2 regions of the Duganella vulcania genome follow, and region 1 is predicted to be linked to the other one. Evidence: predicted binding sites of a transcription regulator. Region 1 holds the regulator's gene; the other holds the start of a gene.
What was found. The regulator LexA, encoded in region 1, represses DNA repair genes until DNA is damaged. The targets are predictions, from matches to a motif close to ACTGTATNNNNATACAGT.

Region 2: dinB (DNA polymerase IV) is a predicted target of LexA. The motif match lies at 4,739-4,756, and genes of this name have one in related genera.

What each region holds. Positions count from the first base shown of each region.
Region 1 is NZ_WWCX01000055.1:23,113-31,006, reverse strand. It holds gene purF (amidophosphoribosyltransferase) at 1-1,034, shown strand, start outside; gene GTP90_RS23600 (cystathionine gamma-synthase family protein) at 1,090-2,334, shown strand; gene GTP90_RS23595 (hypothetical protein) at 2,392-2,886, shown strand; gene lexA (transcriptional repressor LexA) at 2,927-3,565, opposite strand; gene rpsF (30S ribosomal protein S6) at 3,777-4,163, shown strand; gene priB (primosomal replication protein N) at 4,182-4,487, shown strand; gene rpsR (30S ribosomal protein S18) at 4,503-4,793, shown strand; gene rplI (50S ribosomal protein L9) at 4,828-5,280, shown strand; gene GTP90_RS23565 (replicative DNA helicase) at 5,403-6,788, shown strand; gene GTP90_RS23560 (DUF47 domain-containing protein) at 6,862-7,488, shown strand; gene GTP90_RS23555 (inorganic phosphate transporter) at 7,517-7,894, shown strand, end outside.
Region 2 is NZ_WWCX01000102.1:12,026-19,919, forward strand. It holds gene GTP90_RS30195 (S9 family peptidase) at 1-1,169, opposite strand, end outside; gene GTP90_RS30200 (MFS transporter) at 1,227-2,507, shown strand; gene GTP90_RS30205 (nuclear transport factor 2 family protein) at 2,578-2,934, shown strand; gene GTP90_RS30210 (helix-turn-helix domain-containing protein) at 2,973-3,824, shown strand; gene GTP90_RS30215 (substrate-binding periplasmic protein) at 3,821-4,648, opposite strand; gene dinB (DNA polymerase IV) at 4,771-5,922, shown strand; gene GTP90_RS30225 (recombination-associated protein RdgC) at 6,004-6,900, shown strand; partial or broken gene GTP90_RS30230 (hypothetical protein) at 7,073-7,894, shown strand, end outside.

The DNA.
Region 1 (7,894 bases):
TGCGCGGCGGTTACGCTGCCGTGGCGCAGATCGCCGGCGTCGGCCTGCTGGCCTTCCGCGATCCGTTCGGCATCCGTCCGCTGTGCCTGGGCATCAACGAGAGCGAGCAGGGCACCGAGTACCTGATCGCTTCCGAGTCCGTGGCGCTGGAAGGCATGGGCTTCCGCTTCGTGCGCGACATCGCGCCGGGCGAGGCCGTCTTCATCGACGCCGACAAGCAACTGCATTCGCGCCAGTGCGCCGACAATCCCTCGCTCAATCCTTGCGTGTTCGAGTTCGTCTACCTGGCCCGTCCGGATTCCGTGATCGACGGCGCTTCCGTGTACGCCACCCGCCTGAAGATGGGCGAGTACCTGGCCGAGAAGATCAAGCGCGAATTCAAGGATGGCGCGATCGACGTCGTCATGCCGATTCCGGACTCGTCGCGTCCGGCCGCGATCCAGCTGGCGCTGGCGCTGAACGTGGAATACCGCGAAGGCTTCATCAAGAACCGCTACATCGGCCGTACCTTCATCATGCCGGGCCAGGCCGCGCGCAAGAAGTCCGTGCGCCAGAAGCTCAACGCCATCGCTTCCGAGTTCAAGGACAAGGTCGTGCTGCTGGTGGATGACTCCATCGTGCGCGGCACCACCAGCCGCGAGATCGTGCAGATGGCGCGCGAAGCCGGCGCCAAGAAAGTGATCTTCGCTTCGGCGGCGCCACCGGTGATCTTCCCTAACGTGTACGGCATCGACATGCCTACCCGCGACGAGCTGATCGCCTACGGCCGCAGCACCGAGGAAGTATGCCGCGAAATCACCGCCGATCACCTGGTCTACCAGGACATCGACGCGCTGAAGCGCGCCATCTCCGACGTCAATCCGGCGTTGAAGAACTTCGAGGCGTCGTGCTTTGACGGCGTGTACGTCACCGGCGACATCTCCAAGGACTACCTGGACAAGCTGGAATACGCGCGCCACCATCCGAAGGCCTCCGCCCCCGAGGATGCGGGCCGCTCGCAACTGAACCTGAATCTCGCGACCGCCGAAGGCTGATGTCGCGCCCGGTGCGGTTCACGCCGCACCGGGCTTTTTTTTTGAATACGCGAATATGAACGACAAGAAGAATTACGGCTTCACCACCACCATCCTGCACAACGATCGCCAGAAAGGCATCGAGCACGGTTCGCTGCACAAGCCCATCCACACCTCGGTCGCCTTCGGTTACGGCGACGCGCGCCAGCTGGCGTCTGTGTTCCAGGGCAAGGAGCCGGGCTTCCGCTACGGCCGCCAGGGCAACCCGACCATCTCCGCGCTGGAAGACAAGGTCACCAAGATGGAGCAGGGCGTCGGCACGATCTGCTTCGCCACCGGCATGGGCGCGATCGGCGCCGTGTTCCAGTCGCTGCTGCGCGCGGGCGACCATGTGGTGTCGTCGTCGTTCTTGTTCGGTAACACCAACAGCCTGTGGCAGACCACCATGGCGCAGGGCGTGGGCGTGTCCTTCGTCGACGCCACCGATGTCGCCAACGTGGCCGCCGCCATCACCGAGCAGACCCGCGTGGTGTTCGTCGAAACCATTGCCAATCCGCGCACGCAAGTGGCGGACCTGAAGCGCATCGGCGAGCTGTGCAAGGAGCGCGGCATCCTCTACATCGTCGACAACACGATGACCACGCCTTACCTGTTCCGCCCGAAAGCGGTGGGCGCCGGGCTGGTGGTCAACGCGCTGACCAAGTCGATCGGCGGCCACGGCAACGCGCTGGGCGGCAGCCTGACCGACACCGGCGTCTACGACTGGACCCGGTTCGCCAACATCTACGAGAACTACAAGAAAGCCGCGCCGCTGCAATGGGGGCTGGCGCAGATCCGCGCCAAGGGCCTGCGCGACTTCGGCGCCTCGCTGGCGCCGGAAGCGGCGCACCACATCGCTGTCGGCGCCGAGACGCTGGCGCTGCGCATGGAACGCACCAGCGCGAACGCGCTGGCCTTGGCCCGCCTGCTGGAAAGCGACGAGCGCGTGGCCGCTGTCTATTATCCTGGGCTGGCGTCGCACCCGCAGCACGCGATCTCCAGCGAGCTGTTCCGCAGTTTTGGTTCGCTGTTGAGCTTTGAACTGAAGGACGGCATCGACTGCTTCGATTTCCTCAATCGCCTGAAGCTGGCGATTCCGGCCTCCAACCTGGGCGACACGCGCACGCTGATCATCCCGGTGGCGCACACGATTTTCTACGAGATGGGCGCCGAGCGCCGCGCCTCGATGGGCATCGCCGAGTCGCTGATACGGGTGTCGGTCGGCATCGAGGACACCGACGATCTGCTGGACGATTTCACCTGCGCACTGGAAGCTTGCTGAGCGCAGCCTCAAGCTGTGATAACCTAGGCTTTCAATTTTGCTAAGCGCGGAGGCGATATGAGGGCAGCATGGGTTCTGGCATTGACCGTGCTGTCGAGTAGCGCCTTCGCCGGCGACCAGGCCAGCCGCCTGGCGCGGCAAGCCGAGATCGAGTACTACACCAGCCGCTACGACGGCGCCGACATTGCGCTGGCCCGTTTCAATTGCAAGCAGCCCAACATCCCGATGCGCCCGGCCACGGCGGGCGGGCCGGCGCTCACGCAGGCGCTGGCCGCCTGGCACGACTGTTACGATCAATTCCTGGCCAACTACAACGCCGCGCTCCCGGTCGGCAAGAGCATCCCCGCCGACCTGGCCGACCTGATGACGGACGATGAGATGGGCGCCGCCCAGGCCTTGATGAGCCAGGTGTTCGTGCAAGTGGCGGACGAGGCCAAGCGCCAGGCCGACGCTGTCGCCCTGGCGCAGAGCGCGTGGGAAGGCCGTCAAGGCGACCTTGCCCTGAGCGCGCGCGACCTGTCGCATCAGCCGGAGACAGCGGGCAAGCGCTAGGCGCCTGATGCGTAACCCGAGGCCGATGTTTGCGTGGTCTTTAGTGCCAGCTGCGCATCAGGCCGACCGCCAGGCCTTCCAGCGCGAACTCGTCGGCTTCGGGATCGACCTTGATGATCTTGAAGTCCGGGTTTTCCGGCAGCAGCTCGACGGTGGAGCCGGTCTTGCGGTAGCGCTTGACCGTGACATCGTTGCCGATGCGGGCCACGACGATCTGGCCGTTCTTGGCGCTGTCCACCTTCTTGACCGCCAGCAGGTCGCCGTCCATGATGCCGGCGTCGCGCATCGACTCGCCGCGCACCTTCAGCAGGTAGTCCGGCTTGGAAGAGAACATGGCCGGATCGACGCTGTAGCTGGTCTCCAGGTTTTCCTGCGCCAGGATGGGCGAGCCGGCGGCCACGCGGCCGATCAGCGGCAGCGACATCATCAGCGACACCGGCACCTTGGGCGTGGCCGGTTCGGCATGCACGCCCAGCAGGCGGATGCCGCGCGAGGTGCCGGCGGCGATCTCGATCGCGCCCTTGCGCGCCAGCGCCTGCAAATGCTCCTCGGCCGCGTTGGCGGACTTGAAGCCCAGTTCATTGGCGATCTCGGCACGGGTCGGCGGGAAGCCGGTGTTCTCGATGGCATCCTTGATCAGATTGAGAATTTGTTCCTGTCTTGCGGTGAGCTTGATCATAGAGTGCTTTAGGCCTGTGTATATAGACAGTCTGTATTTTTGTACAGTGTGAAGCGAAAAGCAAGGGAATTTGTTGCTTTGAGCGAAATAAATTCATGTGGCGGGCAGATTGTCTTTTGCAGGGAAAGCTGATATAGTCGCGGGCTTACCTCTTCCCACACCTGTCTTGACGCCAGGGTGGGCTATATTCACAGTCCTTAAGGGAGTTTGCATGCGTCACTATGAAATAGTATTTATCGTCCACCCGGACCAGAGCGAGCAAGTGCCCGCCATGATCGAGCGTTACAAAACCACCGTAACGACCCGCGGCGGCGCCGTGCACCGTGTTGAAGATTGGGGCCGTCGTCAGATGGCTTACTCGATCCAGAAACTGGCTAAAGCACACTACATCTGCCTGAACATCGAATGCGACAACGAGACCCTGGTCGAGCTGGAAACCGCCTTCAAATTCAATGATGCCGTGCTGCGTCACCTGACCGTCAAGATGAAGAAAGCGGAAACCGCTCCTTCGCCGATGATGAAGTCGGTACAACGTGAAGATGCAGCGAAATCGCATCGCACCGAAGCTCCAGCAGCCGCTGCTGCTCCTGCGGCCTAATTGTTACCGGGAACCGAGCTGAATCAGCTCCAGTTGATTGCCTTGATCGCCGAACGGGACGCCTTGCGCTACACCCCGGCCGGCATGCCGATCGTGAACGCTGTACTCCAGCACCGGTCGCAGCAGGTCGAGGCAGGCATCGCCCGATTGAGCGAGTTTGAAGTTGCCGCGGTTGCCGCTGGCGAGATTTCAGGCCGCTTCAGTCAGGCGCCACTGGCAGGCATGTATCAGTTCACCGGTTTCCTGAACAAGAAGAATCGCAATAGCAAAAGCCTGGTGTTTCACATCATTGATTTTAGTGCTGTCCCAGACAGCTCAATTTAGATACAGGAGCCTAAAATGGCATTCGGTAAAAAGTTCGACAAAAACAAGCTCAAGCTGAAAGAAAAGCGCAAGCAACAAAACCCACTGTTCAAGCGCAAGAAGTTCTGCCGCTTCACCGCAGCAAACGTAGAACAAGTTGACTACAAAGACGTCGACACCCTGAAAGACTTCGTCCAGGAAAACGGCAAAATCATGCCAGCACGTCTGACCGGTACCAAGGCGCACTACCAGCGTCAAGTTGACACCGCAATCAAGCGCGCTCGCTACCTCGCGCTGCTGCCTTACACCGATCTGCACCACGCTTAATTGCGTCGTCTAGATAAGATCCTGGAGAAGAACTATGCAAATCATTCTGTTAGAAAAAGTCGTCAACCTGGGCAACCTGGGTGAAGTCGTTAAAGTCAAAGACGGTTACGCACGTAACTTCCTGATTCCGCAAAAAATGGCTCGCCGCGCTACCGCGTCCGCCGTTGCTGAATTCGAAGTCAAGCGCGCTGAACTGGAAAAAGCCGCTGCCGAGAAACTGGCTGCCGCTCAAGCCCAAGGCGAGAAACTGAACGGCATGACCGTGAACGTTTCGCAAAAAGCTGGTGTAGACGGCCGTCTGTTCGGTTCCGTGACCAACTTCGACATCGCTGAAGCCCTGAGCAAAGCTGGTTTCGCTGTTGAAAAAGCTGCCGTGCGCATGCCTACCGGTCCTCTGAAGACCGTTGGCGAGCACCCAGTAAGCGTTGCTCTGCACACCGACGTGGTGGTGGAAGTGACCGTTGCTGTCGTGGGCGAAGCTGCCTAATACTTTTTCAGGCGGAAACGTCTGATCAGTGTTGCAACACCATTGAAAAAGCCGGGCTTGCCCGGCTTTTTTCTCGTCATAAATTTGTAATACGGCTCAAGCAAGCAGGTATAATTCGCGCCATGAACGCCCCCTCCGATCCGCAAGTCGATTCACTCCGCGTCCCGCCGCATTCCATCGAAGCAGAACAGTCCGTCATCGGCGGCCTGCTGCGCGATAATGCGGCGTTCGACCGCATTGCGGACATGATGCACCCCGAAGACTTCTACCGCTACGACCACCGCATCATCTACGAGCAGATCGTCAAGATGATCAACGGCTCGAAGCCGGCCGACGTCATCACGGTGTTCGAGACCCTGACCCAGCTGGGCAAGGCGGAGGACGTGGGCGGCCTGGCCTACCTGAACGCGATGGCGCAAAACACGCCATCTGCCGCCAACATCCGCCGTTACGCCGAGATCGTGCGCGATCGCTCCATCCTGCGCCAGCTGATCACGGTGGCCGACGAAATTTCCGGCCAGGCGTTCACGCCCCAGGGCAAGGAAGTCAAGCAGATGCTCGACGAGGCCGAGTCCAAGATCTTCGCCATCGCCGAGCAGGGCGCGCGCGGTGCGGCCGGCTGGCTGCCGGTGCAGCCGCTGCTGACCCAGGTGGTCGAGCGCATCGACGAGCTGTACTCGCGCGATTCCGGCTCCGAGATCACCGGCGTGCCGACCGGCTGGATCGACCTCGACCGCATGACCTCCGGCCTGCAGCCGGGCGACATGGTGGTGGTGGCCGGCCGTCCGTCGATGGGCAAGACCGCGTTCTCGATGAACATCGCCGAGAACGTCGCGGTGGAAGAGGGCCTGCCGGTGGCCGTGTTCTCGATGGAGATGGGCGGCGTGCAGCTGGCCATGCGTATGCTGGGCTCGGTCGGCCAGCTGGACCAGCACCGCCTGCGTACCGGCAAGCTGAACGACGAGGATTGGCCGCGCCTGACGCACGCCATCCAGAAAATGAACGACGCCCAGGTCTACATCGACGAGACCCCGGCGCTGAACCCGATCGAGATGCGCGCCCGCGCGCGCCGCCTGTCGCGCCAGTGCGGCAAGCTGGGCCTGATCGTGGTCGACTACCTGCAGCTGATGCAGGGCTCCACGCCGGGCGACAACCGCGCCTCGGAGATTTCCGAGATTTCCCGATCGCTGAAAGGCCTGGCCAAGGAGCTGCAGTGCCCGGTGATCGCGCTGTCGCAGCTGAACCGCTCGCTGGAGCAACGCCCCAACAAACGTCCCGTCATGTCCGACCTGCGCGAATCCGGCGCTATCGAGCAGGATGCGGACGTGATCATCTTCCTGTATCGCGACGAGGTCTACAACCCGGACTCGCCCGATAAGGGAACGGCCGAGATCATTATCGGTAAGCAGCGTAACGGCCCGATCGGCTCGGTACGCCTGACCTGGATCGGCCAGTACACCAAGTTTGGCAACTACGTCGGTAACCTGGCGCTGTATCAAGGCGATTAAGCCAGGGCGATTAATCTTTAAGCCGTCCTTACCCCGGGCGGCGATCTGCAGTAAACATGAACCGGAGAATAAAATGTTTGGACGTTTGATGCCCACCGAGGGCAAATTTTTTGACCTGTTTAACCAGCACGCCGATCTGTGCGTCAAAGGTGCAAAAGAAATGCTGGGCCTGATGTCCAATTTCGACGATCTGGAAAATCGCGTGCACGCGATCGAGAGCATCGAAAAGCAGGCCGACAAGATCACCTACGCCACCGTCGACCTGTTGCACAAGACCTTCATCACGCCGATCGACCGCGACGACATCCACAAGCTGATCACCCGCATGGACGACATCCTCGACCTGCTGGAAGACGCGGCCCAGACCGTCTCGCTGTACGACCTGCATTCGGTCACGCCGGAAGCCAAGCGCCTGGCCGAGCTGGTGCTGGCCTGCACCGAGAAGGTCCGCGACGCCGTGGCCCTGCTGCACAACATGGACAACTCGCGCCAGATCGTCGCCATCTGCGAAGAGATCGACCGCCTGGAATCGGACGCCGACCACGTGATGCGCGCCGCCATGTCCAAGCTGTTCCGCGACGAACCGGACGTGCGCAACCTGATCAAGATGAAGGCCATCTACGAGATCCTGGAAACCGTGACCGACCGTTGCGAAGATGTGGCCAACATCATCGAAGGCATCATCGTTGAAAACGCGTAACGCATAACTACAAAAAGAAACGTCCAATATGCATACCCTACAAATCAGCATCTACGTGCTGGGCGTCCTGATCGCCCTGGCGCTGGTGTTTGACTTCATGAACGGCTTCCACGACGCCGCCAACGCGATCGCGACCGTGGTGTCGACCGGCGTGCTCAAGCCGCAGACGGCGGTGGCCATGGCCGCGCTGTTCAACTTCACCGCCATCTTCGTGGTCGGCCTGCACGTGGCGTCCACGGTGGGCAAGGGCACCATCGATCCCGGCATCGTCGACCAGTACGTGATCTTCGGCGCGCTGGTCGGCGCCATCGTGTGGAACCTGTTCACCTGGTACTACGGCATTCCCTCGTCGTCCTCGCACGCGCTGATCGGCGGCCTGGTTGGCGCCGCGGTGGCCAAGTCCGGC
Region 2 (7,894 bases), on a different contig from region 1:
CCGGCCGCCTCGGTGTTGGCCTGCGCCAGGTAGACCTCGTCGTCGAACTGCACGCCGCGCCACTGCCCGCTGGCGAAGCTGTAGATGCGCGGGCGGCTGAGCGCGGCGGTGCGCTCGTTGAGCACGATGAAATCGCGGTACACGTCCATCGATTCGATCAGCGTGCCGGGCTCGGGCCGCGTCACCTCGGTCCAGTCCTGCGGCGCGGCCAGCGGCGCGCTGACCACGCGGAAGTTGGGCGCGTCCTTGTTGGTCAACAGGTAGAGCCGGTCGCCGTGCGTCTCGGCGTTGTAGCGGTGGCCCGGCGTGCGCGGCATCAGCAGGCGCGGCGCGGCGCCGGGCTGGTCGCGCGGCAGCAGCCAGGTGTCGCTGGTGTCGGCGCTGGCGGCCATCAGTTCGAGGAAGCGGCCATCGTGCGTGCGGCCTATGCCGAGCAGGAAGTTGCCGTCGCGCTCGCGGTAGACTTCCACCGGCTTGCCGCCCGCGATCGACACGCGCAGCAGGCGGTCGGGACGCAGCGTGGACGGATCGGCCTGGGTCAGCAGGATGGTGCGGTTGTCGGCCGCCCATTCCATCGACGTCACGCGCGCCACGCTCAGGGGCAGTTCGCGGCCGCTGCGCAAGTCCTTGAGGTGCAGCTGGAACTGGTGATTGCCGCTGGTGTCGGCGCGGTAGGCCAGCAGGTTGCCGTCGGGACTGGGCATCAGCCCTTCCAGCGCGAAGAACTTTTTGCCTTGGGCCAGGCGGTTCTGGTCCAGCAGGATCTGCTCCGCTGCCTTCTCGTCGTAGCTGCCGTCGGCTGCCGCGCGGCGGCGGCAGTTGAGCGGGTATTGCTGGCCGGCGGCGCTGCGGCTGTAGTAGTAGAAATCGCCCTGGCGCGACGGCGCCGTCAGCTCGCTGGCCGCGGTGCGCTTCCGCATCTCGGCCGCCAGCCGTTTGGCCAGCGGGGCAATGGCAGCGGTGGCGGCCTCGGTGTGGGCGTTCTCGGCTTTCAGGTAGGCCAGCACGGCCGGGTCGCGGCGGTTTTGCAGCCAGTGATATTCGTCGTCCAGTGCTTGCCCATGGTAGTGTTCACGCCAGGGCTTGGTGGCGGCGACCGGTGGCGCGGCCGGTGCGGCCAGGGCCAGTATGGCGGGCAGGGCAAGGAGTGCGGGCAGGATGCGTAGCATGGCGGTCGAGGGCTCCGGGCTGTTCGTCAGCCGCAAATTGTATTGCAAAATAAGCAAATGAAAACAACTATTTCCGACACCGGGCTCGATCCCCTGTACCGCCGCGTCAGCTGGCGGCTGATGCCTTTCCTGTTCCTGTGCTACGTGGCGGCCTACCTGGACCGCGTCAACGTCGGCTTCGCCAAGCTGCAGATGCTGGCCGACCTGCGCTTCAGCGATACCGTGTACGGCGTGGGCGCGGGCATCTTCTTCATCGGCTACTTCCTGTTCGAGGTGCCGTCCAACCTGCTGATGACGCGCACCGGCGCGCGCATCTGGATCGCCCGCATCATGATCAGCTGGGGGCTGATCTCGTCGGCGCTGATGCTGGCCAACAGCGTGGCGACGTTCTACCTGCTGCGCTTCCTGCTCGGCGCGGCGGAGGCCGGCTTCTTCCCCGGCATCATCCTGTACCTGACCTATTGGTATCCGGCCCACCGCCGCGCGCGCATGGTGGCGCTGTTCATGAGCGGGGTGGCGGTGGCCGGCGTGGTGGGCGGGCCGCTGTCGGGCTGGATCATGCAGGCCTTCGCCGGACGCCATGGCCTGAGCGGCTGGCAATGGCTGTTCCTGCTCGAAGGCTTGCCGTCGGTGCTGATCGGCGTGTGGACTTTGTTCTACCTGGACGACGGCATCCGCGCCGCCAAGTGGCTGACCGAGGACGACAAGCGGCAACTGGAACGCGCCATCGCCGAGGACGGCCAGCACCAGCAGCGCCTGCCTCTGGCACGGGTGTTCGCCAGCGGCACGGTGTGGCTGCTGGCGCTGGTGTACTTCCTGTTCGTGATGGGCTTGTACGGCGTGAGCTTCTGGCTGCCGCAGCTGATCAAGAACAGCGGCGTCAAGAACGTGTTCGACATCGGCCTGCTGACGGCGATCCCGTATTCGGTGGCGGCGGTGGCGATGGTGCTGGCCGCGCGCCACTCGGACCGCAGCGGCGAGCGGCGCTGGCACGCGGCCGCGGCGGCCGTGGCCGGCGCGCTGGGCCTGGTGGTGGCCACCGTCTACAGCGACAACACCGCGATCGCGATGGCCGCGCTGAGCGTGGCCACGGCCGGCATCCTGAGCACCTTCCCGATCTTCTGGAGCCTGCCGACCGCGATGCTGGGCGGCGCGGCGGCGGCGGCCGGCATCGCGCTGATCAACTCGGTGGGCAACCTGGCCGGCTTCGCCAGTCCCTACCTGGTCGGCGCCATCAAGGACGCGACCGGCAGCACGGCCAACGGCATCTACCTGCTGGCGGCCAGCCTGGTGGCCGGCGCCGCGCTGGTGCTGGCGCGACGATTACCTGGGACGTAATCGCCGCGCCGCAGCGATTTCCGGACAATGGTTTCTGTCGATTCGACATCAACCACTCAAGGAGATCACCATGCACACCCCAGCCCACATCGCCACCCAATACCTGGCCGTCTGGAACGAACGCGACGCCGCCGCCCGCCGCGCGCTGGTGGCGCGCGCCTTCGCGCTGGACGCCCGCTACCTCGACCCGATGATGCGCGGCGCCGGCCACGACGGCATCGACGCCATGATCGCCGGCGCGCAAAGCCAGTTCCCCGGCTTCCGCTTCGAACTGGACGGCACGCCGGACGGCCACAACGACGTGGTGCGCTTTTCGTGGACGCTGGCCGCGCCGGGCAGCGCGCCGGTGGCGCACGGCACCGATGTCGCCGAGCTGGGCGAGGACGGCCGCCTGACCCGCGTGACCGGCTTCCTGAACGCGGCGTGATCGCGGCCGGGCTATCATTGCCGGACAAGGAGACCCGCATGTCCGCATCGCATCCATCCGGCGCCCACGGCGCGACCGATTATTTCAGCGACTTCGCCGCCGCGTTGAAGTACTGGCGCGGCAAGCGCGGCTACAGCCAGCTGCGTTTGTCGACCGAGAGCACGATCTCGCAGCGCCACATCAGCTTCCTGGAAAGCGGGCGCTCGCAGCCCAGCAAGGATCTGATCCTCAAGCTGGGCATGGTGCTGGAGATCCCGCTGCGCCAGCGCAACGTGATGCTGCTGGCGGCCGGCTACGCGCCGGCCTACCAGGAGCGCAAGCTGTCCGACCCCGAGCTGGGCGCGGTGCGGCGGGCGCTGGACTTCATGCTGGCGCAGCAGGCGCCGTATCCGGCGCTGGTGGTCGATCGCCTGTGGAACCTGGCGCTGGCCAACGCGCCGGCGGCCGGCATGATGCGCTGGCTGCTGGACTTGCCGGCCGACGCGGCCATCCCCACCGACGGCTCGGTCAACGTGCTCAAGCTGATGCTGGATCCGCACGGCGCGCGGCGCTACCTGCACAACTGGGAGGAGGTCGGCGCCGACCTGCTGCACTGGATCCAGCGCGAGGCCATGAGCGACGGCCCCGGCAGCGAAGCCACCACCTTGCTGGGCGAGTTGCTGGCGCTGCCCGGCGTCGACGGCCTGGGCCAGGCGTCGCCCAACCTGGACCGGCGCGCCCTGCCCTTCCTGCCGGTGACCTTGCGCAAGGATGGCGTCGAGCTGAACCTGTTCACCACCATCGCCACGCTGGGCACGCCGCACGATGTCACCGTGCACGAGCTGCGTATCGAATCGTTCTTCCCGGCCGACGAGGCCAGCGCCGCGTGGTTCCGCGCGCGCCATGGCTAGTCCGCCGGCATCGCGTCCAGGATGTCGCGCACGCCGCCGGCGAAGATCTGGCGGGTGATGTCGGCGCTCAGATAACGCAGGTAGATCTGCTGCACCGTGCCGTCGCCGACGATGGTCCGCACCGCCTCGGTGTAGCGCCGCCGCTGCGCCGCCGGCAGCTGCTTCGACACGTAGATGCCCACCATCGCGCGCGGCGATTCGGCAAAGGCGGTGGCGCGCATCTTGCCCTGCAGGTGGAACTGGCGCTGGTGCAGCACGTGGATGGCCGGCGGCGCCAGCGTGCCGTCGGCGCGGCCGGCCAGGATCTTGCGGAACACCACGCCGAAGTCGTTGACGTATTCCAGCCGGCCCAGCTTTTGCAGCCGGTCCATCTGCGCCTGCGTCGCGGGCGAGTACGCGATGCTGCGCGCCACGTTCAGGCGCGCCGTGCTGCGCTCGACAAAATCGGCCAGGCTGCGGAACTCGCCGGCGCTCTGGTTGAGCAGCACCAGTTCGAACTGCGAATAAGTGTAGGGCAACCACACGCCGTGCCGGTCGCGCTCGGCGTTGCGCAGCGCGGCGCCGGTCACGTCCAGCTGGCCGCTGAAGAATTGCGCGTACACCCGGCCGTGCGGATACCAGCCCAGCTGGAAGGTGCAGCCGCTGCGCCGGTGGATTTCCTCCAGCAGGTCGACCGTGATGCCGCGGATGGCGGAGCCGTCGAGGTAGGAAGCGTAGCCGAGGTCGCTGAAGCCGGCGCTGGCCGGCGGGCAGGCGTCCGGCGCCGCCGCCGGGGCGGTGGACAGCAACGTGCTCAGCAATGCGAAGGTCAGGCGCTTGGTCATGGTGGCCGGAGGAAACGGTCGTGGTCTCCAGTGTAACCCCGGCGGCCGCAAATAGGGCGGGGTCTTGCGGACTGATGCATTTTAGTGAATACTGTATGCATTCACAGTAATTTCTCCGCATCATGGTTGAAGACCAGCGCCGCATCGCCCACCTCGACATGGACGCGTTTTATGCGTCCGTGGAGCTGCTGCGCTATCCCGAGCTGCGCGGCCTGCCGGTGGTGATCGGCGGCGGGCGCGACGCCCAGCCGGTGCGGCAGGCGGACGGCAGCCACACGTTTTCGCGGCTGCGCGACTATGTCGGCCGTGGCGTCATCACCACCGCCACCTACGAGGCGCGCGCGCTGGGCGTCGGTTCGGCCATGGGCATGATGAAGGCGGCCAAGCTGGCGCCGGACGCCATCCTGCTGCCGGTCAATTTCGACGCCTACCGCCAGATGTCGCGGCTGTTCAAGAACGCCGTGGCCGCCATCGCGCCGGATTTCGAGGACCGCGGCATCGACGAGATCTATATCGACCTGACCCATGTGGCAGGCGAGACGCGCGAGCTGGCGCAGCGCATCAAGCAGGCCGTGCGCGACGCCACCGGGCTGTCGTGCTCGATCGGCGTGACGCCCAACAAGCTGCTGTCGAAGATCTGCTCGGACCTGGAAAAGCCGGACGGCCTGACCGTGCTGGGCTACGACGACATCCCGGCGCGCATCTGGCCGCTGGGCGTGCGCAAGATCAACGGCATCGGCCCCAAGGCCACCGAGAAGCTGGCGGCGCTGGGCATCGCCACGATCGGCCAGCTGGCGGCCGCCGACGCCGGCCTGCTGCAGGACCATTTCGGCGCCCACTATTCGGCCTGGCTGGCAGACGCCGCGCGCGGCATCGACCACCGCGCCATTTCCACCAGCTCGGAGAGCAAGTCGATCAGCCGCGAGACCACCTTCGAGCGCGACCTGCACGCGCGCCAGGACCGGGGCACGCTGTCGTCCATCCTGACCACGCTGTGCGACCGGCTGGCGGACGACCTCAAGCGCAAGGGCTACGTCAGCCGCACCATCAGCATCAAGCTGCGCTTCGACGACTTCCAGATCGTCAGCCGCAACGTCACGCTGCCGCAGCCCGTGGCGGACGCGGCCGGCATCCTGCAGGCCGCGCGCGAATGCCTGAAACGGGTGCCGCTGCAACGCCGGCTGCGCCTGCTGGGCGTGCGCGCCAGCACGCTGGAGCCGCCCGGCACAGCTGCGCAGATGGCTGTGCCCCGGCAAGGCGAATTGTTCGCCTAGGCAAGCAACAGATTCGGTCCGGCGCCGCCATCACCGTGTAAAATGGCGCTCCCCTGGCATTACTGAAACAAGGCTCAACACATGTGGTTCAAGAATCTACAGATTTACCGTCTGCCGGCCCCTTGGGCCTTTACCCCCGAACAACTGGAAGCGGCGCTGGAGCCGCACTCCTTCGTCCCGGCCAGCAGCAATGAACTGCTGCGCCAGGGCTGGGACCGTCCCCGCCCGAACGGTGGCCTGGTGCACGTGGTCAACAAGCAAATGCTGATCCTGCTGGGCACCGAGAAGAAGCTGCTGCCGAACACCGTCATCAACCAGGTCGCCAAGGCGCGCGCCGCCGAGATGGAAGAGGCGCAAGGCTTCGCTCCCGGCAAGAAGGCGATGAAGGAACTCAAGGAACGCGTGGCCGACGAGCTGCTGCCGCGCGCCTTCTCGATCCGCAGCAATGTCTGGACCTGGCTCGATCCGGTCAACGGCTGGCTGGTGGTGGACGCGGCCAGCCCGGCCAAGGCCGACGAAGTGATCAAGCTGCTGCTCAAGGCGGTCGACAAGCTGCCGCTGGAAAGCCTGCGCGTGCAGCGCTCGCCGGTGGGCGTGATGACCGAATGGCTGCAGGCCGACGACGCGCCGGCCGGCTTCACGGTCGACATGGACACCGAGCTGCGCGCCACCGGCGAGAGCAAGGCGGCGGTGCGCTATGTGCGCCACACGCTGGAAGCGGACGAGGTGCGCCGCCACATCGCGGCCGGCAAGCAGTGCACGCGCCTGGCCATGACCTGGGACAGCAAGATCTCCTTCGTGCTGACCGAGTCGCTGGCGATCAAGGGCATCAAGCCGCTGGACGTGATCGCGGAAAAGGAATCGAGCACCCGCAACGACGAGGAACGCTTCGACGGCGACTTCATGCTGATGACCGGCGAACTGGCCAAGCTGATGGCCGACGTGGTCGAGGCGCTGGGCGGCGAAGCCAAGGCTTGATCGCCGCGCCACAAAAGCCGTTGCTTGTTGGTTAAGGATGCCGCAAAGTCTTTGATTTTGCGGCATTTTTCATGTAATTTTTGATAAAAACCAGCAAAATAAATCCGTTGCTTTATGGAAATTAGAACGAATTCTGCTATAGTGAAAGGTGTTATCAAATAAGGAACTCGCGATGAGCACCCTCGTCCCCATACTGTCCACCGACCAGATCGCCAATGCCCTGAGCACGCAGGATGTGTTGTCGTGGACCAGCGAGGACATCGCCGCGTTGAGTTCGCTCCAGGTGCCGGCGCTGCGCACCGACCACCTTGCCGTGATGAGCAGCGCCCAGCTGTCCTGGCTGGCCACCAGCAACGTCGCGGTGCTGACCACGCGCGACCTGGCCGCCATCAAGGCGGCCACGCTGAACGCGGTGGGCGCGCTGCCGTCGGGCTTCATGGGCGCGCTGACCAGCGCGCAGGTCGCCGCGCTGACCACCGCCCAGGTGGCCGCGCTGGGCACCCGGGCCTTCAGCTACCTGAGCACCGACGCCATCGCCGCGTTTGAAACGGCCGACCTGGCCGCGCTGAGCGTCGCCAATATCGCCAGCCTGTCGTCCGACCAGGTGGCCCTGATGAGCACCGGCCAGTTGAGCGCCCTGAGCACACGCCAGCTGGCGACGTTGACGGCCGATGAAATCGCCGCCATCGGCACGCGCGGCATCGCCGCGCTCGGCACGCAGGCCATCGCCGCGTTGAGCACGTCGCAGCTGGCCGCGCTGGGCGCCGCACAGGTGGCCGCGCTCGGTACCGCGCAGGCCGCCGCGCTGAGCGGCGCGCAATTGAACGCCCTGTCCACCGACGCCATCGCCGGCATGGAAACGGCCGACCTGGCCGCGCTGAAAACCGCCACCATCGCCGGCCTGAGCACGCAGCAGATGGCCGCGCTGAGCAGCACCCAGCTGGGCGCCTTCACCACCGCCGAATTTGCCGCGCTGAGCAGCCGGCAGCTGGCC